One region of the Rhizobium sp. 01L410 genome, then DNA from elsewhere that is predicted to be linked to it. Evidence: predicted binding sites of a transcription regulator. Region 1 holds the regulator's gene; each other region holds the start of a gene.
The links. Region 1 encodes PhoB, which activates phosphate uptake and scavenging genes when phosphate is short. Its sites were predicted from a motif close to TGTCATNNANCTGTCAT; they were not measured.
Positions count from the first base shown of each region.

Region 2: a site for PhoB is predicted at 5,447-5,463, ahead of AC1DV9_RS11015 (DUF2794 domain-containing protein). Genes of this name have one in related genera too.
Region 3: a site for PhoB is predicted at 3,220-3,236, ahead of AC1DV9_RS04760 (BtaA family protein). Genes of this name have one in related genera too.
Region 4: a site for PhoB is predicted at 3,163-3,179, ahead of AC1DV9_RS06155 (LTA synthase family protein). Genes of this name have one in related genera too.

Region 1 is NZ_JBFTST010000003.1:69,451-76,894, forward strand. It holds gene apaG (Co2+/Mg2+ efflux protein ApaG) at 1-203, shown strand, start outside; gene AC1DV9_RS07550 (Hsp33 family molecular chaperone) at 207-1,199, opposite strand; gene argF (ornithine carbamoyltransferase) at 1,294-2,211, opposite strand; gene AC1DV9_RS07560 (aspartate aminotransferase family protein) at 2,251-3,450, opposite strand; gene AC1DV9_RS07565 (GcrA family cell cycle regulator) at 3,875-4,411, shown strand; gene phoB (phosphate regulon transcriptional regulator PhoB) at 4,478-5,161, opposite strand; gene phoU (phosphate signaling complex protein PhoU) at 5,194-5,907, opposite strand; gene pstB (phosphate ABC transporter ATP-binding protein PstB) at 5,954-6,769, opposite strand; gene pstA (phosphate ABC transporter permease PstA) at 6,785-7,444, opposite strand, start outside.
Region 2 is NZ_JBFTST010000004.1:270,502-277,945, forward strand. It holds gene ccmB (heme exporter protein CcmB) at 1-447, opposite strand, end outside; gene ccmA (heme ABC exporter ATP-binding protein CcmA) at 650-1,297, opposite strand; gene acnA (aconitate hydratase AcnA) at 1,559-4,249, shown strand; gene AC1DV9_RS11010 (DUF1223 domain-containing protein) at 4,470-5,210, shown strand; gene AC1DV9_RS11015 (DUF2794 domain-containing protein) at 5,487-5,888, shown strand; gene AC1DV9_RS11020 (N-acetyltransferase family protein) at 5,892-6,449, opposite strand; gene AC1DV9_RS11025 (hypothetical protein) at 6,712-6,948, shown strand; gene AC1DV9_RS11030 (Bax inhibitor-1/YccA family protein) at 7,098-7,444, opposite strand, start outside.
Region 3 is NZ_JBFTST010000002.1:44,499-51,942, reverse strand. It holds gene AC1DV9_RS04775 (LysE family translocator) at 1-622, shown strand, start outside; gene AC1DV9_RS04770 (transglycosylase SLT domain-containing protein) at 748-1,701, shown strand; gene AC1DV9_RS04765 (serine hydrolase domain-containing protein) at 1,727-3,106, opposite strand; gene AC1DV9_RS04760 (BtaA family protein) at 3,284-4,528, shown strand; gene AC1DV9_RS04755 (class I SAM-dependent methyltransferase) at 4,579-5,199, shown strand; gene AC1DV9_RS04750 (glycoside hydrolase family 25 protein) at 5,324-6,118, shown strand; gene AC1DV9_RS04745 (lytic murein transglycosylase) at 6,199-7,443, shown strand.
Region 4 is NZ_JBFTST010000002.1:328,347-335,790, forward strand. It holds gene AC1DV9_RS06145 (GFA family protein) at 198-593, shown strand; gene AC1DV9_RS06150 (DUF1003 domain-containing protein) at 590-1,123, opposite strand; gene AC1DV9_RS06155 (LTA synthase family protein) at 1,198-3,087, opposite strand; gene AC1DV9_RS06160 (NAD+ synthase) at 3,330-5,009, shown strand; gene AC1DV9_RS06165 (hypothetical protein) at 5,054-5,260, shown strand; gene AC1DV9_RS06170 (TolB family protein) at 5,402-6,232, shown strand; cobalamin riboswitch at 6,250-6,431, shown strand; gene bluB (5,6-dimethylbenzimidazole synthase) at 6,475-7,158, shown strand; gene AC1DV9_RS06180 (DUF2865 domain-containing protein) at 7,155-7,444, opposite strand, start outside.

The sequences.
Region 1 (7,444 bases):
TGACGGGACCTGGAGTCGTCGGCGAGCAGCCACGGCTGGAGCCCGGCGATACCTATGAATATTCGTCCGGCTGCCCGCTCGATACGCCATCGGGGCTGATGTTCGGCCATTACCAGATGGAAACGGACGAAGGCGAGCTCTTCGATGTCGAGATACCCGCCTTCTCCCTGGATTCGCCCGGCCTTCTCAGAGTGCTGAACTGACCGTCATTCGGCCGGCTGCAGCTCTGCCGGCTCGAAACGATAGGTGGTCGAGCAGAATTCACAGGTCACGGCGATCTCGCCGTTCTCCTGGCTGGCCTCGATCTCCTCCGCCGAAAAGCCCTTCAGAACGCCGCCGATTTTTTCACGCGAACAGCTGCAGCGGTCGTAGACCTTTTTGGCCTCGAAAACCCGGACGCCGCGCTCATGGAACAGGCGATAGAGCAGCCGCTCGGTTCCGACCAGCGGATCCGTCAGCTCATCGGCGTCAATGGTCTCGACCATGGCGCGGGCTTCTGCCCAGGCGTCATCTTCCTTCAGACCTGTCGCAACTTCATCGCCATCCCCGCCATGCAGGTCCGGCTGGCGCATGCGCTCGGGCGCTTCCGGCAGGAACTGGGCGACGAGCCCCCCTGCCCGCCAGCGATGCCGCGGCTTGCCGCTGCTGTCGCGGTCGAGAAGTTCGGCAGCCGCCAGACGGACGCGCGTCGGGATCTGCTCGGATTGGCGGAAATAGACGCCGGCAATATCCTCGAGCGAGGTACCGTCGAGTTCGACGATGCCCTGATAGGGCTGGCTGAACTTTCCCTGATCGATGGTGAACGCCAGCACGCCCTTGCCGAGCAGCTGCTCGGGTTCGGTCTGGCCGTCGGCGATCGCCTGATCGAGCAGCGCCTGATCGAAACGCGCATAGGCGCGCACGTTCTCCGGTGTCGCAAAATCGGCAACAAGCAGGTCGACCGGGCCATCGCCCTTGGTCTGTACCGTGAACTTGCCTTCGAATTTCAGCGACGTGCCGAGCAGAACCGTCAGGACCACGACTTCGGCCAGAAGCCGGGCGACGGGTGCGGGATAGTGGTGGCGCTCAAGGATGGCGTCGAGCATCGGGCCGAGCTGGACGGCGCGGCCACGCACATCCAGGCCTTCAACCTGAAATGGGACGACGTGATCATCGCCGGCGAAATGAAGCTCGTTGAGAGCGGCGGCTGTGTCTGCCATGGTCTTACTCCTAGTCGTCAGAGCGGCAGACCAAGCTGTCTTCCCGCTCGCGCGGCCACCAGGCCATCAGGCCGGATGTGGCGTCCAATATGGTTCAGATCGCGCCCAGGCACCATGCAAGAATCGACTTCTGCGCATGAAGACGGTTTTCCGCTTCATCGAAGACCACGGATTGCGGGCCATCGATCACATCGTCCGTCACTTCCTCACCACGATGGGCGGGCAGGCAATGCATGAACAATGCATCCTTGCCTGCTTTCGCCATCAAAGCCTGATTGACCTGATAGGGCTGGAAGACGTTGTGACCGCGAGCCCGATGTTCCTGATTCATGGAGACCCAGGTATCGGTTACCACGCAATCGGCGCCTTCGACCGCACGGTCGGCATCATGGCTGAGCATGATTTCGGCGCCCTCATTGCGGGCCCAGTTCAGATAGTGATCCTTCGGCTCGGAACCAAGGGGTACCGCCATGTTCATGCGATAGCCGAAGCGGGCAGCCCCTTCGACCAGCGAATGCAGCACATTGTTGCCGTCGCCGGTCCAGGCGATCGTCTTGCCTTTGACCGGGCCGCGATGCTCTTCGAAGGTCATGATATCGGCCATGATCTGGCAGGGATGCGTATCATCCGTCAGCGCATTGATCACCGGTACCGTCGCGTGTTCGGCCAGCTCCAGCATCCGGTGATGCTCGGTCGTACGGATCATGATCGCATCGACGTAGCGCGACAGAACCTTGGCTGTGTCGCCGATCGTCTCGGCGCGGCCGAGCTGCATTTCCGTGCCCGAGAGGAACAGCGTCTCGCCGCCCAGCTGGCGCATGCCGACATCGAAGGAAACGCGCGTCCGGGTGGAAGGCTTTTCGAAGATCATCGCCAGCATCTTGCCGGCCAGCGGCTTGTCGCCCTTGCCTGCTTTGAATGCCTGCTTGCGCAGCATCGCGTCGTCCATGATGACTCGCAGATCGGCAGAGCTCATCGCCGAAAGATCGAGGAAGTGTTTGGGGGAAGCCATGTCGTCCTTACCTGTTTGCCCCGGAAGGCATCTATCCGTTCAAGCCGTCTTCTTGGCCTTCGATGCGCGAATGCTTTCGGCGGCCTGCTCAATGCGGGCGAGACCCTCGCGAGCTTCCTCCGCCGTGACGACCAAAGGCGGCAGCAGGCGCACGACATTGTCACCGGCAGGTACGCCGAGCAGGTGGGCGCCGCGGATGGCAGCCAGGAGTTCAGTCGAGGGAACGGCGGCCTTGATACCGAGCAGCAAGCCCTCGCCGCGGATATCCTCGATCACATCGGGATAGCGGTCCTTGAGCGATGCCAGGCCCTGGCGGAAGACCAGAGCGACGTCACGGACATGCTGCAGGAAGCCTTCGGCAAGGACGATGTCGAGCACAGCGCCGCCAACAGCCATGGCGAGCGGGTTGCCGCCATAGGTCGAGCCGTGGGTGCCGGCCTTCATGCCGGACGCAGCTTCCGCCGTTGCCAGGCAGGCGCCGAGCGGGAAGCCGCCACCGATGCCCTTGGCGACAGCCATGATGTCAGGGGTCACGCCGGACCACTCATAGGCAAAGAACTTGCCGGTACGGCCGACGCCCGTTTGGACCTCGTCGAGAATGAGCAGCAGGCCCTTCTCGTCGCAGAGCGCGCGCAGCGCCTTCATGAACTCGGTGGTCACAGGGCGAATGCCACCCTCGCCCTGAACCGGCTCGATCAGAATGCCTGCGGTCGCATCGGTGATTGCGGCGCGCACAGCGTCGATATCGCCGAAGGGCACCTGGTCAAAGCCAGGCGCCTTGGGGCCGAAGCCTTCGAGGTACTTTTCCTGCCCGCCTGCAGCGATCGTCGCCAGCGTCCGGCCGTGGAAGGCGCCTTCGAACGTGATGATATGGAAACGCTCGGGATGGCCCTTCGAATACTGGTAGCGGCGTGCGGTCTTGATCGCGCATTCCAGGGCTTCCGCGCCGGAATTGGTGAAGAACACCTTGTCGGCGAAAGTCGCCTCCGTCAGCCGCCTGGCGAGCTTTTCCTGCCCGGGGATTTCATAGATGTTGGACAGGTGCCAGACCTTGTCGGCCTGTGCCTTCAGGGTATCCACGACATGCGGATTGCTGTGGCCGACCGAGGTCACCGCGACGCCGGCACCGAAATCCAGATATCGTTCGCCGCTTTCGGTAATCAGCCACACGCCCTCACCTCGCTCGAACCGCAATGGGGCACGAGAATAGGTATCATATAGCGGCGCGGCTTCAGCCATGGCGCGGTCTCCTGTCAACTTACGGGCAACCGGACTCCGGCTAAAAACCAGGTCCGAAAAATTAAAAATGCCGCCTTTCGGCGGCGACTTGCACTATTTACTTTTCGCACTGCAATGTCAACAAAACTGCGGCTTTCGTGGCTTCTGAGAGACGCTCAAGCAATGTCGCGTTTTATCAACAGCTAATGTTGCAGAAATGACTCTCAGGGGAAGCAAGTTGGGGAAAACCCCGAATTCGATTCATCCGGATTCCTGCGACTCTTGTCACGGAGTCAGCCTCACACTAGGTTAAAACTCAATTACTAGACTGCATGCGGCGGAACTAGTCACCAAAATTAGTCAAGCGTTTCTTGTGTCGGATTCGTCCGGGGCAAACAGTGAGGGATTCTGCCTTCGCAACGCTTAAACGGCGGAGACACAGGGCATGAACTGGACAGACGAGCGGGTCGAGAAACTCAAGAAACTGTGGTCCGAAGGGCTGAGCGCGAGCCAGATCGCTGCCCAGCTTGGCGGCGTCAGCCGTAACGCCGTTATCGGCAAGGTTCACCGTCTGGCGCTGCCGGGCCGTGCGAAGGCCGGCGGCAACGCCACGGCTGCCCGCGCTCCCAAGCGTACGGCGGCAGCACCCCGCGCCCCAACCTACGCATCGCGTCTGGCGACGACCCGTACGGTCACCCGCCAGCAGGGCGCGACGATGCTGAAGGAAGAGATCGAAATCGACGTGATGGAGGAGATGGAATACCGTCCCGCCAAGAACGTGATCGTCCCGATTTCCCGCCGTCTCGGCCTGACGGAGCTCACCGAGCGCACCTGCAAGTGGCCGGTCGGCGATCCCTTGAAGGACGATTTCCACTTCTGCGGCTGCGAAAGCCCGGATTCTTCGCCTTACTGCACCTACCACCAGCGTCTGGCCTACCAACCGGTCAACGAGCGCCGCAGGGCAGCAGCCCGGGCAAACTGAGCCGGGTAAGCACAAACGAAAAACGGGCCTTACGGCCCGTTTTTTTGTGTCTCAATTCCGAAAGCTTCAAGCTTCCATCGAATATCCAGCGCCGCGAACGGTGCGGATGACATCCTGCATATTGGAGAAGTTCAGCGCCTTGCGCAGACGGCCGACATGGACATCGACGGTGCGCTCGTCGACATAGATGTCGTGACCCCAGACGCCATCCAGAAGCTGCGAGCGCGAGAAGACGCGGCCGGGAGAGGCCATCAGGAATTCCAGCAGGCGAAACTCGGTCGGTCCGAGACGGACTTCGCGGGTCTTGCGATGAACGCGGTGCGTCTCGCGGTCGAGTTCGATATCGCCGCATTTCAGCACGGTCGAGAGAACTTCGGGCTTAGCGCGGCGCAGCATCGCCTTGACGCGAGCGACGAGCTCGGGCGTCGAGAACGGCTTGACGACATAGTCGTCGGCGCCGGTCGACAGGCCGCGAACGCGTTCGCTTTCCTCGCCGCGCGCCGTCAGCATGATGATCGGCAGACGCTCGGTCTCCGGGCGCATGCGCAGCCGGCGGCAAAGCTCGATGCCTGATACGCCAGGCAGCATCCAATCAAGGATAAGAAGGTCCGGCGTCCGCTCCTGAAGGCGGATTTCCGCCTCATCGCCGCGCAGGATGGTGTCGACCTCGAAACCTTCGGCTTCGAGATTGTAACGAAGAAGCACGCTCAGTGCTTCTTCGTCTTCAACGACTGCAACTCTCGGGATCATTCTGTTCTGTCTCCTGAGGCCCGGTCCGGATATTATTCCGTGACCGCGCCGACGGTGTTGGCGGTGTCGTCCTTCGGACGCTCGCCCTCCGGCTGGGCGCCGGTCGCCATGTAGTAGATGGTTTCTGCGATGTTGGTGGCGTGGTCGCCGATGCGTTCGATGTTCTTGGCACAGAACAGCAGATGCGTGCAGCTGGTGATGTTGCGCGGATCTTCCATCATATAGGTCAGGAGCTCGCGGAACAGCGAGGTGTACATCGCGTCGATTTCCTCGTCGCGCTCGCGGATCGACTTCGCCTTGTCGGCGGCGCGCGTCGTGTAAACGTCGAGCACTTCCTTTAGCTGGACGAGCGCCAGTTCGGAGAGATGCTCCAGGCCGCGGCCGAGCTTGCGCGGAACGCCGGTGCTCTGCACGGCGATGACGCGCTTGGCGGTGTTCTTGCCGAGATCGCCGACGCGTTCGAGGTCGGCGGCGATGCGGATCGACCCCATGATCTCGCGCAGGTCCGACGCCATCGGCTGGCGGCGGGCGATGGTGACGATCGCCTTGTCGTTGATCTCGCGCTCGGCGTGATCGAGGATCACGTCGTCGGAGATGACCTTCTGCGCCAGTGCGCCGTCGCCATTGACCAGCGCGCGCACAGCGTCGGAGACCATCTGTTCCGCCAGACCGCCCATCTCGGAGATGCGGCGGGTCAGGAACTTCAGATCTTCGTCATATGCAGAAAAGATATGTGTCGATGCCATGGGAAATGTCCTTGAGTGTCTCTATCGGAAGTCGTGACGCCAAAGATCAGCCGAAGCGGCCCATGATGTAGTCCTGGGTGCGCGGATCGTCCGGATTGGTGAACATCTTGTCGGTGTCGTTCTCCTCGACGAGGTTGCCGAGGTGGAACATGGCGGTGCGCTGCGAGACGCGGGCCGCCTGCTGCATGGAGTGCGTCACGATGACGATCGTGTAGCTTTCGCGCAGCTCGTGGATCAGCTCCTCGACCTTTGCGGTTGCGATCGGATCGAGCGCCGAGCAGGGTTCGTCCATGAGGATGACCTCAGGCGAGACCGCGACGGCGCGGGCGATGCAGAGACGCTGCTGCTGGCCGCCAGACAGGCCGGTGCCGGATTCATGCACACGGTCCTTGACCTCGTTCCAGAGGCCGGCGCGCTGCAGGCTGGTTTCGACGATCTGGTCCATGTCGGCCTTCGACTTGGCGAGGCCGTGGATGCGGGGGCCGTAGGCGACGTTTTCGTAGATCGTCTTCGGGAACGGGTTCGGCTTCTGGAACACCATACCGACGCGGGCGCGCAATTCGACGACGTCGATATCCGGATCGTAGATATCATCGCCATCGAGCGTGATCTTGCCGGTAACGCGGCAATTGTCGATCGTGTCGTTCATACGGTTCAGGCTGCGCAGGAAGGTGGACTTGCCGCAGCCGGACGGGCCGATAAGCGCGGTCACGGTGTTTTCACGGATGTTCAGCTTGACGTCGAAAAGCGCACGTTTCTCGCCATAATAGACCGAAACGTCCTGGCCGATCATCTTGTAAGGGATGCTGTTCATCTTCTGGTCCAGAGCCTTCTCAACTGCTGCTTCTGTCAACATGTTCATGGGTTTCTACTCCGTTTACCAGCGGCGCTCAAAGCGACGGCGCAAGAGGATGGCTCCGATGTTCATGACGATCAGGAACAGGAGCAGGACGATGATGGCACCCGAGGTACGCTCCACGAAGGCGCGTTCGGCTTCGTTGGCCCACATATAGACCTGGACCGGAAGTGCCGTGGACGGATCGAGCGGCGTGGTCGGCGCATTGGCGACGAAGGCGACCATGCCGATCAGCAGCAGGGGCGCGGTTTCGCCGAGCGCATGCGCCAGGCCGATGATGGTGCCGGTCAGGATGCCCGGCATGGCGAGCGGCAGCACGTGGTGGAACACCATCTGCATCTTCGATGCGCCGAGACCGAGAGCGGCCGAGCGGATCGACGGCGGTACGGCACGCAACGCAGCACGGGTGGCGATGATGATGGTCGGCAGCGTCATCAACGTCAACACCAGGCCACCGACCAGCGATGCGGAACGCGGCAGGCCCATGAAATTGATGAAGACGGAGAGGCCGAGCAGACCATAGACGATCGACGGAACAGCAGCGAGGTTGTTGATATTGACCTCGATCAGATCCGTCAGCTTGTTCTTCGGCGCGAACTCCTCAAGATAGATCGAGGCGGCGACACCGATCGGCAGAGCAAGAACCAGAACGATCAGCATCAGGTAGAGCGAGCCGATGAG
Region 2 (7,444 bases), on a different contig from region 1:
CGCGACGGCTGCGCCGACGGCACCGATGAAGGTGATGGCGGGCGAGCCGACCAGCAGCGTCAGCATCGTGGCGCCGATCGCCGTCTCGTTCATGTTCATGAAGAGGCCGAGCAGCGGCGAGGCGATGACCAGCGGCAGGCTGGTGGCGGTCCAGTGGGCGAGGCATTTGACGAGGACGGTGAGCACCAGCGGCGTTTCCTGCATCAGCAGAAGATCCAGCGATCCGTCGTCGCGCTCGGCCTGGAACAGGCGGTCGAGGCCGAGAAGCGCCGATAGCAGTGCGCCGATCCAGACAATGGCTGGGCCGATGCGGGAAAGCAGGTTGAGATCGGGGCCGACGCCGAAGGGGATGACGGCGACGACGGTGAGAAAAAACAAGACGCCGATGAGCGCGCCGCCGCCGGCGCGGATCGAGAGCTTCAGGTCGCGGAGGAAGAGGGCGGTCATTTGAGGTGGTTCTCGTTGCCGGTTGAGCGTGGAGTACCCCCCTCTGTCCTGCTGGACATCTCCCCCTCAAGGGGGGAGATTGGCTGGGCGTGACCGCTCGCTCTCTTGTCACTATTTTGTTGGGCCGCCGCAACAGGTCGATCTCCACCCTTGAGGGGGAGATGCCCGGCAGGGCAGAGGGGGGTGGACACACGGTAAAACCTCATCCCCACACCCCCTGATCCACCGCGGCAAACCCGCTCATCCGCAATTCCCTTGCATTCTCCAACCCCAGCGGCTGATGCGTCGCGGCCAGCACGATCCCGCCCTTCTTCTGATGCGCTGCAATCAGCGCCGCAAACATCCTGTCCGCACTCGCATCGAGTGCTGCAGTCGGTTCATCCAGGATCCACACAGGGCGGTGGGCGACCAACAGTTTGGCGAAGGCGAAGCGGCGTTGCTGGCCGGCGGAGAGATAGCCGAAGGGGAGGTGGGTGATGCCGGGGAGGCCGACGGCCTCCGCGGCCTCCATGATCGGCAGTCCCTCGCCACCGGAAGCGTTGCCGAGAAAGTCCTGCCAGAAGGCGAGATTTTCGGCGACCGTGAGCTCGCTTTTCATCGCGTTGCGGTGGCCAAGATAGTGGCTGATTTCGCTGGCGCGATGTTCTGAAGAGCCTTGCGAATCAGTGAAGCGGACGCTGCCGGTTTCGGGCCGCAGAAGTCCCGCCATGACACGCAGCAAAGTGGATTTTCCTGATCCATTTTTCCCTGTCAAAACCAGTGCTTCGCCGGCTTCGATGCGGAACGAGATATCCTTGAAAATCAGGTCTTCGCCGCGGCGTGCTGAGAGATTTTCGGCAGTCAGATGCATGGCGTTTCCGTTGATTAAGATTTTAGTCATCGCGACGCAAAAAATGTCCGAAATGGGCCACGCAGTATCTGGCACCCTTCTTAGAAATTATCTATAAGACCCGCAACCACGCCAGCGGTCGGCGTGAACTTCATCCTTGCGCCGAACATGGAATATTCTTTCCACGTGCGGACAGCGGAAATGGCCGTACCCGCATCCTGATGTGCATTAAGTGCATAGGCGTTCGCACGACTGTGTTGGCTATCAGAAACGGGGTATCTCGTGTCTAAGTCTCTTGACAGCTTCAATTGTCGCTCCACCCTCACTGTCGATGGTAAGGACTACGTCTATTACAGCCTTCCCAAGGCTGAGGCGAATGGTCTTCCGGGCGTTTCGAAGCTTCCCTATTCGATGAAGGTTCTGCTGGAGAACCTGCTGCGCTTCGAAGATGGCCAGTCGGTCACCAAGGAGCACATCCTCGGCGTTGCCGAGTGGTTGAACAACAAGGGCACCGTCGAAAACGAAATCGCCTATCGCCCGGCGCGCGTGCTGATGCAGGACTTCACCGGCGTTCCCGCCGTCGTCGACCTCGCGGCAATGCGCGACGCGATGGTTTCGCTCGGTGGCGACCCCGAGAAGATCAACCCGCTGGTTCCCGTCGATCTCGTCATCGATCACTCCGTCATCGTCGACGAATTCGGCACGCCGCAGGCTTTTGCCAAGAACGTCGAGCTGGAATACCAGCGCAACGGCGAGCGCTACCGTTTCCTGAAGTGGGGCCAGCAGGCATTCAAGAATTTCCGCGTCGTTCCTCCGGGCACCGGCATCTGTCACCAGGTCAATCTCGAATATCTTGGCCAGACCGTCTGGACGAAGGAAGAGGATGGCGAAACAATCGCTTATCCGGATACCTGCGTCGGCACCGACAGCCACACGACGATGATCAACGGTCTCGGCGTTCTCGGCTGGGGCGTTGGCGGTATCGAAGCCGAAGCGGCCATGCTCGGCCAGCCAGTCTCGATGCTCCTGCCTGAAGTCATCGGCTTCAAACTCACCGGCAAGCTCAAGGAAGGCGTTACCGCGACCGACCTCGTGCTGATGGTCGTGCAGATGCTGCGCAAGAAGGGCGTCGTTTCCAAGTTCGTCGAATTCTTCGGCCCGGGCATGGACAACATGCCGCTCGCCGACCGCGCGACGATCGGCAACATGGGTCCGGAATATGGCGCGACCTGCGGCTTCTTCCCGGTTGACGGCGAAACCATCAACTATCTCAACGTTTCCGGCCGCACCAAGGAGCGTATCGCGCTCGTCGAAGCCTATTCCAAGGCTCAGGGCATGTGGCGCGATGGCGATGGTTCCGACCTCGTCTTCACCGATACGCTCGAACTCGACCTCGGCGACGTCGTGCCTGCCATGGCCGGCCCGAAGCGTCCGGAAGGCCGCATCCCGCTCGAAAACATCGCTGCCGGTTTCGCCGGTTCGATGGACGCCGACTACAAGAAGCCGGGCCAGCTCTCGAACCGCTACCCGGTCGAAGGCACCGATTTCGATCTTGGTCATGGCGACGTCGCCATTGCGGCGATCACCTCCTGCACCAACACCTCCAACCCGTCGGTTCTGATCGCTGCCGGCCTTCTCGCCCGCAACGCCGTTGCCAAGGGTCTGAAGACCAAGCCGTGGGTCAAGACTTCGCTCGCACCTGGCTCGCAGGTCGTTGGCGAATACCTGGCAAAGTCGGGCCTTCAGGCTGATCTCGACAAGCTCGGCTTCAACCTCGTCGGCTTCGGCTGCACGACCTGCATCGGCAATTCCGGCCCGCTGCCGGCGCCGGTCTCGAAGACGATCAACGACAAGGGTCTGATCGTTTCGGGTGTGCTTTCGGGCAACCGCAACTTCGAAGGCCGTATTTCTCCTGACGTTCAGGCGAACTACCTCGCTTCCCCGCCGCTCGTCGTCGCCTATGCGCTTGCCGGCACGGTCCAGAAGGACCTGACCAAGGAGCCGATCGGTGAAGATCAGAACGGCAACCCGGTCTATCTGAAGGATATCTGGCCGACCTCGCACGAGATCCAGGGGTTCATCCAGAAATACGTCACCCGCGAACTTTACGAGACAAAGTACGCCGACGTATTCAAGGGCGACGTCAACTGGCAGGCCGTTCAGGTCCCTCCGGGCCAGACCTATGCCTGGGACGACAACTCGACCTACGTTCAGAACCCGCCGTATTTCGTCGGTATGGGCAAGACCGGCACGGGCATCTCCGACATCAAGGGTGCGCGCGTTCTCGGTCTCTTCGGCGACAAGATCACCACCGACCACATTTCCCCGGCCGGTTCGATCAAGGCGGCGTCTCCTGCCGGTGCCTACCTCATCGAGCACAATGTCGGTGTTGCTGACTTCAACCAGTACGGCACGCGCCGCGGCAACCATGAAGTCATGATGCGCGGCACCTTCGCCAACATCCGCATCCGCAACCACATGCTCGGCCCGAACGGCAAGGAAGGTGGCTACACCATCCATTACCCGTCGAAGGAAGAGGAATCGATCTACGACGCGGCCATGCAGTACAAGTCAGAGGGCGTTCCGCTCGTCATCTTCGCGGGTGTCGAATACGGCAACGGCTCGTCGCGTGACTGGGCTGCGAAGGGCACCAACCTGCTCGGCGTCAAGGCCGTCATCGCCCAGTCCTTCGAGCGTATCCATCGCTCGAACCTGGTCGGCATGGGCATCATCCCGTTCGTCTTCGAAGAAGGCACGACCTGGGCAAGCCTCGGCCTCAAGGGCGATGAAATCGTCACGATCGAAGGTCTCGAGAACATCAAGCCGCGCGAAAAGAAGATCGCCAAGATCACCTACGGCGACGGCTCGGTGAAGGACGTCCCGCTGCTGTCGCGTGTCGATACGCTCGATGAGGTCATCTACCTCAACAACGGCGGCATCCTGCAGACGGTTCTGCGCGACCTCGCTGCTTAATTCTTAAGACAAGCACATGATAATCGCCGCCGGGGAGCAATCTCCGGCGGTTTTTCTTTGCGGGGACGGGGCTCACGGCGATGTGTTCCCGGCGTGGCGGCGGGCGGGGATGTCTCACCCCTTCGTTACTTCCCGTTTGGAACCGGAAGGATTATCTCTACGGTCGTCAATCAGGCCGCGCGGCCTTCGTTCGCCCGATGTCCTGGATAAAGAGGTTGCAATGTCGCCGCGTTTTTTGATTTCGCTGATTGCCGGTCTGGTGCTCGCAGCACCACTTCAAGCCGAAGACGGCAAGCCGAAGGGCGTCGTTGAACTGTTTACCTCGCAGGGCTGCTCATCCTGTCCGCCTGCCGATGCCGCATTTCGCAAGATCGTTGGCCAGGGCAATGTGATCGCGCTCGCCTATCATGTCGATTACTGGAACTATCTCGGCTGGACCGACACGCTGAGTTCCAAGCAGAACACCGAGCGTCAGTACGGCTATGCCCGCATGCTCGGCCGCAGCAACGTTTACACGCCACAGGTTGTCGTCAACGGCCGTGATCATATGACCGGCTCCGATCTCTCGGCGATCAACGGCAAGATTGATGGTTTTTCGACCGACGGCAAGGGACTGAATGTCCCTATCGATGCGCAGATGCGGGGCGATGAGCTGGAGATCAAGATTGGCGCCGGCCAGGGGAAGGCCAATGTGGTGATGGTCTATTTCGACAAGGAAAAGACCATCGACGTCGAGAAGGGCGAAAACAGCGGCCAGAAGATTTCCTATATCAACAGCGTAAGCGACATTGAAACTGTCGGAATGTGGGACGGAAAGGCAACAAGCCTGACTTTACCTGCAACGGTTCTGCAAAAGGCCGACCTTGAAGGCTGTGCAATCCTGTTACAGGCTGCTACGGCTGACGGTGATCCGGCCGCGATCCTGGGCGCAACCGTCGTCATGGCCGGGAAAAATATCTGAAAGTTTCATCCGTTCAGGATGGAAAACGGGGCGGCCCGGCTAATCGTATTCGGGGCTGGGGTTAAGGTCGATACGCTCAGCCGGGCCCTTTGGCGCGCTGGCGCCAAATCGGTGAGCGGAATTTCCCCTGCAAATGAGGCGCTGTTTTGACTGAATTGCGGCGCTCAGGAGATTGCATAGCATATGCTTAATGTGATGACTGGCCGCACTTGCAATTTGCGGCGGGTCGGGCAAACTGTCACTCTCCTGTCATAAGCGAGAGGCCTTGGGAGACTGATGACAGATCAGCCGGATTTGCGGCATGGCGATCACCGTTCCGCCGACAATAGTTCCTCAGTCGTCGTCGATCTTAAAGAATACAAGCAGAATAAGGATCCGTTGCCGGTGACCTTTCACCGGCGAGAGTTGGATGCGATCCTGTGGATCTACGGCCGCATGGTCGGCGAGGGCGAGTGGAAAGACTACGCAATCGACCACATGAAGGACAAGGCGGTGTTCTCCGTCTTCAAGCGCTCCGGCGAAATGCCGCTCTTCACCATCGAGAAAGACCCCAAGCTTGCCAACAAGCAGGGCGCCTATTCCGTCGTCAACACCAACGGCATGATCCTGAAGCGCGGCCACGAGCTGCAGCAGGTGCTGAAGGTGTTCGACAAGGTGCTGAAGCTCGTCGACAAATAGCCGTCAGCCCTTGTAAAGGGTGCCTGGATAGACCGAGGGGTCCGGATCGGTATCCGTTCCCTCGCCCAGCTGCCGCTGCATGAGCATGGTGTCCAGCCAGCGGCCGTGCTTGTAGCCGGTACCCTTGAGCAGGCCGGTTTCCTCGAAACCCAATGAACGATGCAGCGCGATCGATGCCGGATGGGCTCCGCCGATCACGGCGACCATCTGCCGGAAGCCAAGCGCCGTGCAGCGGGCAATCAGTTCCCCGAGCAACGCCTTGCCAACGCCCTTTCCCCGGGCCTCCGGCGCCAGATAGATCGAATCCTCGACCATCCATCGGTAAGCCGGGCGGGTGCGGAACGCGGATGCATAGGCATAGCCCAGCAGCACGCCGTCTTCGTCAATGGCGGCGAGATATGGGTAGCCCTGGCCCGTTATGGCAGCCAGCCGCGTGGCCATCTCCTGGCGTTCCGGCGGGGCAATCTCGTAGCTGGCGACGCCTGACAGCACCGCCTCACGGTAAATCGCGGTGATGGCATCGAGGTCGGAGATGGCGATATCGCGGAGATTAACGGTCATTGGGCGGCCGATGTCTGGAATGGGATTCAGGCTGAAAACCATCCGGCGCGAGATTTGGCAACAGGAAAAGCGAATAAGGATATCGGGACCATGCAGGGCACTTGCCTGCCGCCGTCGTGATTGTGCCGCTGCCTTCTGTTCCGGTAAGCCGGAGATGACAGCCGTGTGGCGGCCAAGGCCGGCGAGTTGACCGAACCCGCCGGAGCTTCTAGAGAACAGCTTTCGCGGAACAGGCCTTTGCGTCAGGCGGCAGATCGGCCGCATGCGTCAGCCATGGAGAAACGCCATTATCAAGATTCTGGTTTTGCTGCACGCCGCCGTCGGCATTGATTGGCAGTCTCTCCCTGAGGGCACCAGCCTGAAGACCTTGAACGAAGCCGAGGAGAAGGGCTTTATCGAGATTCGCGGCGAGTTCCAGAAGCGGCAATTCCGCCTGACGAAGCGCGGCTCCGACCATGTTGCGCTCGACCGTCGGCGCCTGGCGGCACGCAAGCTTTAAGACGCGCAAGGCTGGCCGTTATTTGCCAGCTGCGTGACCACAGCGCCCAATCCACACTCCGAAAAACAAAACCGCCCGCAACATCTCTGTTGCAGGCGGCTCGGTTGTCTCGCATTCGGCCAGACGGTCTGGCCGTCAACAGTTCCGTCTTACTTGCGGTTACCCATGAACTGCAGAAGGAACATGAACAGGTTGATGAAGTCGAGATAGAGCGTCAGCGCGCCCATGATCGCCTTGCGGCCCATGACCTCGGCACCATCGGCTTCGTAGTACATTTCCTTGATCCGCTGCGTATCGTAGGCCGTCAGGCCGGCGAAGATCAGGACGCCGATCACGGAGATCGCGAACTGAAGGGCAGACGAGCCCAGGAAGATGTTCACGACCGACGCGATGATCAGGCCAAACAGACCCATCACTAGGAACGAGCCCATGGCCGAGAGATCACGCTTGGTCGAATAACCGTAGAGCGACAGTGCACCGAACGAGGCGGCGGTGA
Region 3 (7,444 bases), on a different contig from region 1:
CTGGCTCGCTTTTGCCGCTGCTTCCGCCATTATGCTGGCCATTCCGGGGCCGACGATCCTGCTCGTCGTCTCCTATGCGCTCGGCCATGGCCGCAAGACGGCATTGGCGACCGTATCGGGCGTGGCGCTCGGCGATTTCACCGCCATGACCGCCTCTCTCTTCGGTCTCGGCGCCCTGCTCGCGGCGTCCGCGACTCTCTTTACCGTTTTGAAATGGGTGGGCGGCGCCTATCTGATCTGGCTCGGCATCAAGCTCTGGCGCGCCCCGATCATCCCCGGCCCTGTCGCCGACAACGACAATCTGCCGGAAGAAAAGTCGCTGAAGATCTTTCTTCACGCCTATGTGGTGACTGCTCTCAATCCGAAGAGCATCGTCTTTTTCGTCGCCTTCGTCCCTCAGTTCCTCAACCCTGCCGCTCCCTTCTTCGAGCAGATGCTGATCATGGAACTCACCTTCCTGGTGCTGGCCACGATCAACGCCTCCAGCTATGCTCTGCTTGCCCATGCCGCCCGCGGCCTGATCCGCAAGGCAAGCGTCCAGCGCGCCGTCAACCGCACGGGCGGAACGTTGCTGATTGCCGCCGGCGCGGTCACTGCCGGCTACCGCCGCATCGCGGCCTGAGTGCAATCGCAATTTTCAGCGGGTTGCGACGCCCAGTCGAATAGGTTAATGGGAAAAATCAGTGCTTAGCTTCTCAGTAACTTTTTAAACGCTGCCTGGGCGGCGCGATTCCCGAAAGTGACAGAATGGTAGCGAACGGATTTTCCGGCCTGAAACGCAGTCTGGTCGTTTCGACGATGCTCTGCGGGATCATGACCGGATGCTCGACCGTCGAGTACACCTCTCAGGCTGAGTTGAGCGCGGTGCAGACCGTCGTTCCGACGCCGAAGCCGGGTGAAGACGCGATGATGATGGCCGCCGTTCCGGCTGCCGACGGCTCCGCTCCGCAGACCCCGATGGCATTTGCCTCCGCCAATCCACAGGCAACGCCCGCCCTTTCGGCACAGACAGCCGTCCTGCCGATGGCCGTTTCGCCTGCCGATGCGGCGTTCCAGCCCGTGGCCGGCGCCAGCGTTGCCACCGAAATTCCGCTGACGCCAGAGATGACCGCGATGCAGTCGGTGATCCCGACGCCGCGTCCCGCAACCCCGGCCTCGCCCTCGACGCAGCTTGCCTTCGCGGCAACGACGCCGCAGAACGGCGCGCTTGCAGCGCTCGCCGTTCAGGCCAGCGCGCCGCGCTCGATGTCGGACTTCTCCTTCGACGAGTCGGCCCCGATGGATCCGCCGACGGCACCGCCGATGTTCAGCGACAACGATGCCGACGATGCGCCGACCGCAGAAAAGGGCTTCGTCAGCAAGCTGATCGCCAAATACGCAAAGCTCTACGAGATGCCGGAATCGCTGTTGCATCGCGTCGTTCACCGCGAAAGCCGCTACAATCCGCGCGCCTATAACAAGCGCGGCTATTTCGGCCTGATGCAGATCAAGTACAACACCGCGAAGTCTATGGGCTACGACGGCCAGCCGTCCGGTCTGCTCGATGCCGAGACCAACATCAAATATGCCGCGAAATATCTGCGCGGCGCCTGGCTCGTGTCCGACAACAAGGAAGACGATGCCGTTCGACTCTATGCTCGCGGCTATTATTACGATGCCAAGCGCAAGGGCATGGACGACGTTGCCCAGGGCAACTACTGAGCCTCACCATCCGTGAACCGAATGGTCAGGGCGCCGACAGCGCCCCGACGATCTGCTTGACCAGCACCTGCGGCCTGTAACCGAGCCGGCTCGGCGTCAGCCCCATGCGGACAACGATGAGACCGGCGGATGGCACGATTGCCACGCTCTGCCCGTCATGCCCCTCCAGCCAGAACGTATCGCCCGGAAGCCCCGCAGCCGCGCTCAGATCGCCGCCCGGGGCCGCAAGCCAGGCCTGCGCCTGCGTATATTTGCCGCCCGACGACTGCGTCGGCGTCCGCATTGTCGCCACGAACCCTTCCGGTAGCAGCCGCTGGCCGTTCCAGACGCCATCCTGGATCAGGAACTGCCCGAAGCGCGCCCAGTCCCGCGCCGTCGCGTAGAGATAGGAGCTTCCGGCGAAGGTGCCGCGCGCATCGACCTCCAGCACGGCGCTGGACATGCCGAGCGGCCCGAACAGCGCATCGCGTGGATAGTCGAATGCACTCTGCGGATCGCCGAGCCTGTCCATCCAGATGCGGGACAGAAGCACCGCCGTGCCGCTCGAATAGCGGAAGCGCTGGCCGGGCTTGTCTTCCAGCGCCGCATTTACCGGTAGTGTCACCATATCGGGGTCGAGATAGAGCATGCGCGTCACATCGGCGACGGCGCCGTAATCCTCGTTGAACGCCAGGCCGCTTTCCATGCCGAGCAGATCGGCAAGCGTGATGGCCGCCCGCTCGTCGCCATGCCAGGCGGCAAACAGCTTGGCGTCGTCGAAATTGAGCTTGCCCGACAGCATCACCCGGCCGACTAGCGCCGCATTGACGGTCTTGGTCATCGACCAGCCGAGCAGCGGTGTGCGCGCATCAAATCCGTCGCCATAGCGCTCGGCGACGATGCGGCCATTGTGGACGACGACGATCGCCCGCATCTCCGGCCCGGCCAGCGCCTCGTCGGCAAGCAGCGGCGCAAGCTTGCCGTTATTGGCGGCAGCGACCCGCTCGCCCTCGGGCCAGAGGTCGTCGCTTGGTGGCGGCACAGCGAGATCCTCTTCGGGCGCAGCGTTCATCGCAGCGTTGAAGTCGCCATCAGGAACGCTGGTGCAGCCAAAGGCGCCGCGGTAGAGCGCATGGCCCGGCGCAAACAGGCCGAGGATGCGGGCCGATACTTTCCCCTCCTCACGGTTGACGGATACGCGGATCAGCCGCAGCAGCGGGTTTCCGGGCGCTTGAACGTCCTCTGCAAGAACGGTATCCGGATCGCGCCCGGCCATGAACACATTCGAGCAGACGATCTTTGCAGCATAGTTGTCGCCGACGCGCAGCAGTTCCGGTGGGCGAATATAGAGCCACAGCGCCCCGCCGATGACCGCGACGATCACCAGCGCCAGAAGCACCTTCAGGATACGCAGAACTACTCGCATGTTTCTTCCTCCACAGGTAGAGAGAAGCAGCAAATGCCACCATAGAAAAGGGCACAAAAGCGAGAGTGCCGTTTCATCCACGCTATTGCCCGCAAAAGGCTGCCCACAGCCCGCGTCATCAAACTGTAGCAGCGCCGCGTTAAACGCCCTGAACGCTAAAAACGGTGATGGAATCAGATGACCGAATTTGCACCGGATGCCGGCTTCCGCAAGAACCGGAAACTCAAGGACGCACTCCTCCGCCACAAGGCATTCTCCAAGGAGGGCCTTTCCGAGCGGCTTTTTGGCTTGCTTTTCTCCGGCCTCGTCTATCCGCAGATCTGGGAAGATCCGGATCTCGACATGCAGGCCATGGAGCTGCAGCCGCATCACCGTATCGTCACCATCGGCTCCGGCGGCTGCAATATGCTCGCCTACCTCTCCAAGGGCCCGGCCTCGATCGACGTCGTCGATCTGAACCCGCATCACATCGCGCTGAACCGTCTGAAGCTTGCCGCCTTCAAGCATCTGCCTGGTCATGCCGATCTCGTTCGCTTCCTCGCCATGCCGAACGAAGCGTCGAACAGCCGCGCCTTCGACCGTTACCTCTCTCCGGTTCTCGATGATGCGACGCGCAGCTACTGGAACGGCCGCAAGTTCGGCCGCCGCCGCGTCACCGTCTTCGATCGCAACATCTATGAGACGGGCCTGCTTGGACGCTTCATCGGCGCCGCCCATCTGCTAGCCCGCCTGCACGGCGTCGATCTGAAGCAGATCACCAAGACGCAGTCGCTGGAGGAGCAGCGCGCCTTCTTCGACCAGCAGGTCGCTCCCCTCTTCGAAAAGCCCGTCGTGCGCTGGATCACCGGCCGCAAGAGCTCGCTGTTCGGCCTCGGCATCCCGCCGCAGCAATATGACGAGCTGGCAAGCCTGGCTGCCGATCACTCGATCGCTCCGGTTCTCCGCCACCGTCTCGAGAAGCTCGCCTGTCATTTCCCGATGCGCGACAACTATTTCGCCTGGCAGGCCTTCGCGCGCCGCTACGCCGCCGGCGACGAAGGTCCGCTGCCGACCTATCTGAAGCCGGAGCATCATGATGTGATCCGCGCGAATGTCGATCGCGTCACTGTTCACCATGCGAACTTCACCGAGCTGCTGGCTGGCGAGCCTGCCGCATCGCGCGACCGCTACATCCTGCTCGATGCACAGGATTGGATGACCGACGAGCAGCTGAACGGCCTCTGGGCCGAGATCAGCCGCACCGCCCGCCCCGGCGCCCGCGTCATCTTCCGCACGGCTGCGGAGAAGAGCATCATCGAGGGACGTCTGTCGCCGGCGATCCGCGATCAGTGGGACTACTTCGAAGACAGGTCGCGCGATATGACGGCGCTCGATCGCTCGGCGATTTACGGCGGCTTCCACATCTACGGGAAGAAGGCGTGACAGAGATCCGCACGCTTCCGGACGATCGCTCCGAGGCGCATGCCGGCCTGATGGACGGGATGTACCGTTACCAGCGCCATATCTACGATCTGACGCGCAAATACTATCTGCTTGGCCGCGACAAGACGATCCGCGGCCTCGATGTACCCAAGGGCGGCACGCTGCTCGAAGTCGGCTGCGGCACCGGCCGCAACCTGGCGCTCGCCCACAAGCGCTTTCCGGATGCCCGGCTCTACGGCCTCGACATCTCGCAGGAGATGCTGATCTCGGCCCGCAAGACCTTCGCGACGAAGGCCACCCTGCCCGACTTCCGCGTTGCCGACGCCACCGCCTTCACCCCGCGCGAATTCGGCGCCGCCGGTTTCGATCGCATCCTCATCTCCTATGCCCTGTCGATGATCCCCGATTGGGAACGCGCCATCGACGCTGCGATCGCCGCGCTCAATCCGGGCGGCCAGCTGCATATCGTCGATTTCGGCCAGCAGGAGGGTCTTCCCGGCTGGTTCAGAGCCCTGCTGCAGGGATGGCTGACAAAATTCCACGTCACGCCGCGCGCCAATCTGCGTGAGGTTCTGGAAGCCCAAGCCCATGAAAACGGTGCAGGATTGGCCTTCGAGACGATCGGCGGCGGCTATGCCTGGCAGGCCGTCATATCCGCCAAGCGCGCATAATTCGCTTGAAACTAACCGATTTTTTACGTTGATATGGTGAAAAGAGGATTATTCCTCGGCTGAATTCGTCTTCGAAGGTCATGCTGTGGGGCAAGTAGATCATTCGTTACATGACGGGATAACCATGCGCAGGCTGTTGTTTTGCGTTTTGCCGCTGGCTCTTATGCTCGCCGGTTGCAGCTCCACGGGCTATGACTATCTCGAAACAGCTTCGATAAAGAAGAGCCGTTTCCAGGACACCGATCCGCAGGATTTCGGCGCCAAGACCCCGCATCAAAACGATATCCACGGCATCGACATCTCCAAGTGGCAGGGCGATATCGACTGGCAGACGGTGAAATCCTCCGGCGTGTCCTTCGCCTTCATCAAGGCGACCGAAGGCAAGGACCGCGTCGATCCGCGCTTCAGCGAATACTGGCAGCGCGCCCGCGCCGTCGGCATTCCGCATGCGCCCTATCACTTCTACTATTTCTGCTCCTCGGCAGACGAACAGGCCGACTGGTTCATCCAGAATGTGCCGAAGGAGGCGATGCGGCTGCCGCCGGTTCTCGACGTCGAGTGGAACGGCGAATCCAAGACATGCCGCCTTCGCCCGGATCCGGCCACCGTGCGCTCCGAGATGAAGCGCTTCATGGATCGGCTGGAAGCCTATTACGGCAAGCGACCGATCATCTACACCTCCGTCGATTTCCATCGCGAGAATCTGCAGGGCTATTTCCAGGACTACCATTTCTGGGTCCGTTCCACCGCAAAACACCCCGAAGTCACCTATGCGGACCGCCGCTGGGCCTTCTGGCAATACACCTCGACGGGCGTCATTCCAGGCATTCAGGGGCCGACGGACATCAATGTCTTCGCGGGCAACCAGAAGAACTGGAACAATTGGGTCGCTGCGGTTTCCAAGGATAGAAATTCTTAGTAACGTCCACCGAACTTTCTTGCTTCCGTCACATTCATCTGTGAAAGCGGCGGACATATTTCGGATATAAGGACGAACCCATGCACCGCTCGCTCGCAAGCCGCTCTGCACTTGCTCTTCTGTTTGCCGTCACCTCAGCAACCACGGTATTTGCGCAGCAGGCGGCAGCCCCTGCCCCGGCGGCTCCCGCCACTCCGCAGGCGCCGGCTGTTGCCTGCGACGGTGACCTCTCGCAGTTCCTGGCAGGCGTGAAGGCCGATGCGATTGCAGCCGGCGCCACCGCCGAGGCCACCGACCAGGCGCTTGCAGGCGCCGAGATCGACCCCAAGGTTCTGAGCCGCGACCGCGCCCAGGGCGTCTTCAAGCAGACCTTCCTCGAATTCTCGCAGCGCACCGTCAGCCAGGCGCGTCTCGACATCGGCCGCCAGAAGATGAAGCAATATGCCGACGTGTTCGCCAAGGCCGAGCAGGATTACGGCGTACCGGCCGGCGTCATCACCGCCTTCTGGGCGATGGAAACCGACTTCGGCGCCGTACAGGGCGATTTCAACACCCGCAACGCGCTGGTGACGCTCGCCCATGATTGCCGCCGCCCCGAGCTCTTCCGTCCGCAGCTGATCGCGCTGATCGAGATGGTCCAGCACGGCGACCTCGACCCGGCCACCAACACCGGCGCATGGGCCGGCGAAATCGGCCAGGTTCAGATGCTGCCACGCGACATCATCGCCTACGGCATGGACGGCGATGGCGACGGCCACGTCCGCCTGAAGCAGAGCGGCCCGGACGCCATCCTGACGGCCGCCAAGTTCATCCAGCATCTCGGTTTCGAGCGCGGCCAGCCCTGGCTGCAGGAAGTCACCCTTCCCGATAACCTTCCGTGGGAAAAGTCGGGCCTCGGCGGCACGATGAAGGCGGGCGACTGGTTTGCGCTCGGCGTCAAGCCGCGCGATGGCAACACCAATTTCGGCGAGCTCGAAGGCGATCTCGTTCTGCCGCAGGGCCGCCTCGGACCGGCATTCATCGCCTATCCGAACTTCAAGATCTATCTCGAGTGGAACAAGTCCTTCATCTACACGACGTCAGCAGCCTATTTCGGTACCCGCCTCTCCGGCGCCCAGCCCTATCAGAAGGGCACGCCGGAACAGGGCCTTGCCAACGACGAGATGAAGCAGCTGCAGACCAAGCTGCAGTCGCTCGGCCACGATGTCGGCGAGATCGACGGTATCCTTGGATCCGGCACCCGCGTTGCCATCCAGAAGGAACAGCAGCGCCTCGGCATGCCGGCCGACGGCTGGGCGACCCCCGGTCTTCTCGGCGCGCTCTGAG
Region 4 (7,444 bases), on a different contig from region 1:
ATGACCTATTTCGGGAAAGCCCTCCGGGCACTTCATGCAACTCCCGATGGCTTTCGGCCTGAGAGGGCCTGTCTCGACCAGTGCGGGGCGGTCTTTCAAACCATCAAAAACACTGAGCTTTTCCATCAACAGATTGGATTTGACCCCTTCGCCGTCTGCCGTCAGTTTCCGCAGGAGTTCAAATGGAGACGGCGGCAATGAGCGGAGACTATGCTGGAGGATGCGCCTGTGGCGCCGTGCGGTTTCGGGGCACTGGCAAGCCGGGGCCCGTCGTTGCCTGCCATTGCTCGCAGTGCCGGCGGCAGACGGGGCTGTATTTTACCTCAACCGACGTCCCGCTTGAAGGGCTCGTCATTGACGGCCGGGAGGCTTTGCACTGGTATCAGTCGAGCGATGCGGCAGAGCGCGGTTTCTGCCGCAATTGCGGATCGGGGCTGTTCTGGCAGCGCACCGGCGCTGACACGGTCTCGATCCTTGCCGGTGCCTTCGATCAGCCGAGCGGGTTGTCCATCGGCTACCATATCTACTGCGCCGACAAGGCCGATTTCTACGAGATCAACGACGGCCTGCCGCAATATCCCGAAAGCGCCTAGATGCGTTTGGCGTCGAGCGCGGCACTGAGCCTCGCGACATCTTCGCGCAAAGATGTCAGTTCGGTCAGCACGCGCATGTCGATCTTCTGGTGCAGCGCCAGCACTTCCAGTTCGGCCTTCAGGTTCACCTCGTAATCCTTGGCTGCCTCCAGACGGTCACGCTCGGCCTGGCGGTTCTGCGACATCATGATGATCGGTGCCTGGATGGCGGCGAGCATCGAGAGGATGAGATTGAGGAAGACGAAGGGGTAGGGGTCGAAGGCGCCCGTCGCCAGGATGATGGTGTTGATGACAGTCCAGATCACCAGGAAGGCCAGAAAGGTCAGGATGAAGGACCAGGAGCCGCCGACGCGGGCGATGCCATCGGCAATGCGCTGGCCGAAGGACGACTCGGCGGAAAGGACGGCGTTGACGTTGGTGGAGATGATCTTCCGTTCATGCGCCTTCTGCAGCACGCGCTTCTCGATGTCGCCGAGTTCGTCGGCACTCTTGCCGAAATGCGTGTGGATGAAATTGGGGAGGTTATACATGCGAGGCTCCGATGCTGTATCGCGTCGGAGCCAGTATTCCCGCTGATGGCCTGAATGCAATGCGAATTAGTGTCTTAGCTGCCCGGTTTGGTGACCATCACATGCTGCGGGAAGAAGCGGTCGAGCGTCTGCGCCTTACCGAACATGACGTCGTGCTGCAGGTAGCGGTAATCGCGCACCAAGGGATCGAGCTTCTTCGGATCGAGCACCCAGTCCGGCGTCACCTCGTTCTTGCGGGTTGCCAGCTGGTAGCGGTCGATGATGTCGTATTTCTTCTGCACCCGGCCGAGGAAGCCGGTGTAATAGGGATGCTCGAAGCCGGCGAACTTCAGGAGATTGTAGGAGATCAGCGACGGGCTGATGGTGCCGACATCCTGCTTGACGCCCTTCTTGTTCGACCAGATCACCAGCGGCGTCTCGTGCTGCTGCTTCATCACGTCGAGCGGCGCCTTGCGGGTGGCGACCTGGTCCGGCATGTAGCCGGCGCTCATATAGACATTGCCGAGCGGCGGCAGGTGGTCACCCCAGAGAACGATTATCGTCTCGCGGTCGCGATGCGAGGCCCAGTCCATCAGCATCTTCAGGCTGTCGTCGGCTTCCTTGACACCCTGCGTATAGGTCGCGAGCGTTGCGCGGTCGGCTTCCGGAATGTCGCCCTGGATGTCGATCGAGTTGTGGGCGTAGCGGTTGGCCTCGTAGGGGCCATGTCCCTGCAGCGTGACAGCGAAGAAGAAGAACGGCTTATCCAGTCCGTCGCCCTCGCGCATGATTTCTTTCATCAGCGAGTCGTCGGAGGCAAAGATGCCGCGTTTTTCCATCGGCGGCAGGGTTTCCTCGGTGCGGAACTCCTCGAAACCGAAATCCTTGTAGACCTCGTTGCGGTTCCAGAACCAGCCGCTGAAAGGATGGAGCGCGCGCGCCGTGTAGCCTTCGCCGCGGAAGAAGGTCGCAAGCGAGGGCACGTCGCGGCGGATATATTGCTGATAGGGAATGCTGCCATAGGGCAGGAAGGCATTGGAGAAGCCTGTCAGTGCCTCGAACTCGACATTGGCGGTCATGCCGCCAAATTCGGGCGAAAACACATAGCCGGACTGCGAGGCGCGGATAACAGGCATCGGGTCGGCGCTGAAATTCAGCTTCTTCAGCCGCGTCGGATCCCAGAAGGATTCGCTCATCAGCATGATGACATCGGGCTTTTCGCGCGGGCCGGCGAGATAGCCGTAATTGCGGGCCGGGATCGCGTCGAGCGCCTCGGCATTGAGGCCGGCAGGGGCTGCCACATCGGCCATCGGTACGTTGAAGATGAAGGCCAGGATGAAGCCGTTGCTGCGGTAATTTTCCTTCTGGTCCCACATCATCGGCACGACCTGCAGGCGGTCGCGGATGTAGGAATATTGCGAATAATCCATCAGCGAACCGAAGGCGGCGATCACCGGTAGGCCGAGGCAGAGGCGGCGAAGACGCGCCTGGTTCGACAGCTTCGGAAAGGTGCGCCAGGCATAGCGCCAGCCGAACACCATGCCGGCGGCCAGCAGCACCAGGCCGACGACGATGGCGATGGCCGTGAACGGCCGGTCACGCACCATCACCGGCAGCAATTCCATGATCTGGCGGCCGAAGAGGATGTCCGAGGGATAGAAGGGATCGGACAGGTAATGCTGTTTCTGATTGGAGACGAAAGCCGGGATCAAGACAAGCGGAACGAGGATCAGCGCCGAGAGATAGCGGCGGCCGAAGGCGGCATCGAGCGTCAGCATCAGGATGGTCAGCATGACGACGGTGGTCATGCCGGGGCGGGCCGTCGAGGTCAGGAAATCGCCGACATCGGCAAGCGTGCTGCGGGCGATCCATTCGACGGCGATGACACTGAGCAGCGCCATCGAAAAGGTGAATGCGATGCTGAGGGCGGCTCGGGCGGCGGGAGAGCGGACATTCGCGCCGAGACCAGCAGAAAGCAGCGCCATTCTTCTGGCCTGCGCGGACTTCATGACCAACGCGATCAAGGGCGGACTCCAATGTCATTCCCGCCGTCATCCCGGCGTCATAAAACCTTCACCGAACTGTCACATGCCCGCCATGAACGCTAGATGAACCATTAATGTTTCCTTGCTTTTCCCGAAGATTTGAATTTTCGTCTGAGCAGACCCGGCGGCTTTTCATGGCAGGACACGTTGCGGGGCGAACGCGCGCGCGCTAAATAGATGACATGACACAGGAAAACGCTCCCTTGAACACGCTCCGGATTGCCGTCGGCCAGCTCAACCCAACGGTCGGCGATGTTGCTGGAAATCTTGCCAAAGCCCGCGAGGCACGCGCCGATGCGGCCCGTCAGGGCGCGGATCTGCTGCTTTTGACCGAGCTTTTCATTTCCGGCTATCCGCCCGAGGATCTGGTGCTGAAACCGGCATTCCTGAAGGCTTGCCTCAAGGCCATCGAGGATCTCGCTGCCGATACCGCGGATGGCGGACCGGGGCTGATCGTCGGCTTCCCGCGGCAGGGCGAGACAGGGCGGCACAATTCCGTCGCGGTGCTCGATGGCGGCAAGATCCTGGTGTTCCGGGACAAGATCGATCTGCCGAATTACGGCGAGTTCGATGAGAAGCGCGTCTTTGCCGAAGGCTCGATGCCGGGGCCGGTGAATTTCCGTGGCGTCAGGATCGGCGTGCCTATTTGCGAGGAGATCTGGAACGATCTCGGCGTCTGCGAGACGCTGGCCGAAAGCGGCGCCGAAATCCTGCTGGTGCCGAACGGCTCGCCCTATTATCGCGGCAAGGTGGATGTGCGCCATCAGGTGGCGCTGCGACAGGTGATTGAAACAGGCCTGCCGCTGATCTTCGCCAACCAGCTTGGCGGCCAGGACGAACTGGTCTTCGACGGCGCGAGCTTTGCCTTCAACGGCGACAAGTCGCTTGCCTTCCAGATGAGCCAGTTCGAACCGGCGCTTGCCGTGACCACCTGGAAGCGCGGCGACAACGGCTGGCGTTGCAGCGAAGGGCCGATGTCGCATATTCCGGAGAAAGAGGAGGCGGATTACCGCGCCTGCCTGCTCGGCTTCCGCGACTACGTCAACAAGAACGGCTTCAAGAATGTCGTGCTTGGCCTCTCCGGCGGCATCGACTCGGCGATCTGCGCGGCGATTGCCGTCGATGCGCTGGGCGAGGAGCGGGTGCGCACCGTCATGCTGCCCTATCGCTACACGTCCGAGGATTCGCTGAAGGATGCCGCCGAATGCGCCAAGGCGCTCGGCTGCCGCTATGATATCGTGCCGATCGAGGCGCCGGTGACCGGCTTTACCTCGGCGCTCTCGGACCTCTTCGAAGGCACCGATAGCGGCATCACCGAAGAAAACCTGCAGAGCCGCGCCCGCGGCACGATCCTGATGGCGATCTCCAACAAGTTCGGCTCGATGGTCGTCACGACGGGCAACAAGTCGGAAATGTCGGTCGGCTATGCGACGCTTTACGGCGACATGAACGGCGGCTTCAATCCGATCAAGGACCTCTACAAGATGCAGGTCTATGCGATCTCGCGCTGGCGCAATGCGCATGTGCCGCCGGATGCGCTCGGACCGTCAGGCGTGGTGATCCCGCAAAACATCATCGACAAGGCGCCCTCTGCCGAACTGCGGCCTGATCAGACCGACCAGGATTCGCTGCCACCTTATCCGGTTCTCGACGACATTCTCGAATGCCTCGTCGAAAAGGAAATGGGTGTCGACGAGATTGTCGCGCGCGGCCACGATGTCGCGACCGTGCACCGGATCGAGCATCTGCTCTATCTCGCCGAGTACAAGCGCCGCCAATCGGCGCCCGGCGTGAAGATCACCAAGAAGAATTTCGGCCGCGACCGCCGCTATCCAATCACCAACCGTTTTAGGGATCGGTAGGGGTATCATCAATTGCTGTTTGTCTAGATTGAGAGGTGACGAGCATGGCATTGCGCACAATTGCCTTGGATGAGCTCGATGGTTTTCAATTGGACGAAGCAAACCGGCTTTATTGGCGGGGCGAGACGGTTGTTCTTGAGCGCCGGTTGAAGCTCGAAACATATCAGATTGTTCTCGCTACATTGGCTACGGTCGGCGCCGTCGCATCTGGAATTCATCCTTTCCTGGTGAGTTGGCATCTTCTGAACTGAGGATTTCGTGTCCTTGAACCTCAGTTCGCTTTTGAAGCGCTGCGCCTTTATCGAAACGCAGATGCATGGCACAAACCGCATGCAAATCAGAATGAAGCGGAACGGCTAAGCGCCGGGCCGCAGCAAATGCGGGAGGCATGCATGCGCAGTTCGGTCGAGATCTACAACATCCTCACCGGTCAGAGCCGGGTCGTGTTCCAGACGGAGCAGCTGATCGAGGCGCCGAATTTTTCGCCCGATGGCCGCTACCTACTGCTGAACGGTGATGGCCTTCTCTATCGTTTGTCACCGGATGGTGAGGGCGGTCTGCAGCAGGTCGATACCGGCTTTGCCACGGCCTGCAACAACGATCACGGCATTTCGCCCGATGGCCGCCGCTATGTGATTTCCGACAAGACCGAGCACGGCAAATCCTGCATCTATACGCTGCCGTCGGAAGGCGGCGCGCCAAAGCAGATCACCGAAAACCTGCCATCCTATTGGCATGGCTGGTCGCCTGACGGAAAGGAACTCGCCTATTGCGGCATCCGCGGCGATCTCTTCGACATCTATACGATTTCCGTCGATGGCGGGGCCGAGCGGCGGCTGACGCATGGCGAGGGGCGCAATGATGGGCCTGACTATTCCTTCGACGGCCAGTGGATCTATTTCAATTCCAGCCGCACCGGGCTGATGCAGATTTGGCGGATTCATCCCGATGGGACCGGCCTCGAGCAGGTCACGCACGACAATTACGGCAACTGGTTTGCCCATCCGGCGCCTACCAACGACAAGGTGCTGCTGCTTTCCTACGACCCTGACGTCTTCGATCATCCGCGCGACCTGCATGTGCGGCTGCGGTTGATGGATATGGACGGCGGCAATCTGACGACGCTTTTCGAGCTGTTCGGCGGGCAGGGCACGATCAATGTTCCCTGCTGGTCACCTGATGGTGACGAGTTTGCCTATGTCCGGTATTTCCCGGCTACTTGAAGCGTCTCGTAAAAGCGGGCAAGACGCTTCGGTCAGGTGCCCGCTTGTCGCGGGAGAATCGGGAATCCGGTGCAAGCCCGGAACGTGCCCAACGCTGTAAGGCCGACGCCTGCCGCATCATGCCACTGGTTGACACCGGGAAGGCTGCGGCGGGCGGATGACGCCAAGTCAGAAGACCGGCCTGGCATCATAGACTGATCCCGTGCGGACGGCGGGGCGGTTGCGTTGTTGGGGATTTGACGATGCGGCCCATGAACAAGGATGCGCTTGAAGGCGCGTCTGCCTTTTCCGCTGACGAGCGCGACGCCGTCTACCGGGCGATCATGACCCGGCGCGATGTGCGCGACCAGTTTCTGCCTGATCCCATCCCATCCGATGTGCTGATGCGGCTGCTTGAGGCCGCACACCACGCGCCCTCGGTCGGCTTCATGCAGCCCTGGAATTTTATCGTCGTCGAAGATGTCGCTGTCCGCCAGCGCGTCTGGAACGCCTTCGACCGGGCGAACCGCGAGGCGGCCGGGATGTTCGATGGTGAGCGGCAGGCGACATACCGATCGCTGAAGCTCGAGGGCATCCTCAAGGCGCCGCTCGGCATCTGCATCACCTGCAATCCGTCGCGCAGCGGTGACGTCGTGCTGGGGCGCACGCATAACCCGCGGATGGATAGCTATTCGACCGTCTGTGCCGTGCAGAACCTCTGGCTCGCGGCACGGGCTGAAGGCATCGGCGTCGGCTGGGTCAGCATTTTCCACGAGAGCGAGCTCAAGGACATTCTCGGCGTGCCCGTGCATATCGAGATCGTCGCCTGGCTCTGCGTCGGCTATGTCGATACGCTCTATAGCGAGCCCGAGCTGGCCGTCAAAGGCTGGCGGCAGCGGCTGCCGCTCGACGAGCTGATCTTCCGCGATGGCTGGGGCCGCCGCTAATTCCGCTGTTGCTGCTGCGGCTGCGGGCCCGATGTTGCCGGGTTCTTCAGGTCGATACTGCCCTGGTCGCCCGCGAGAAATTGCGGGCCGATCTGGCGTACCTTGCTGTTTCCGGGGTCGTAGGGGCGGTCCGGTACCTGTGCCTGCGGCGCAGCCGGTGTGGGGGCGGCCGTTGCCGGCGGCTTGGTGGTGATTGTCGTGATCGAGCCCTTTGGCGGCGGCGCGCTGACGGTCTGGTTCTTGCGCATCTGCTCGTAATAGGCGGTCAGATTGCAGGTGCAGGAGG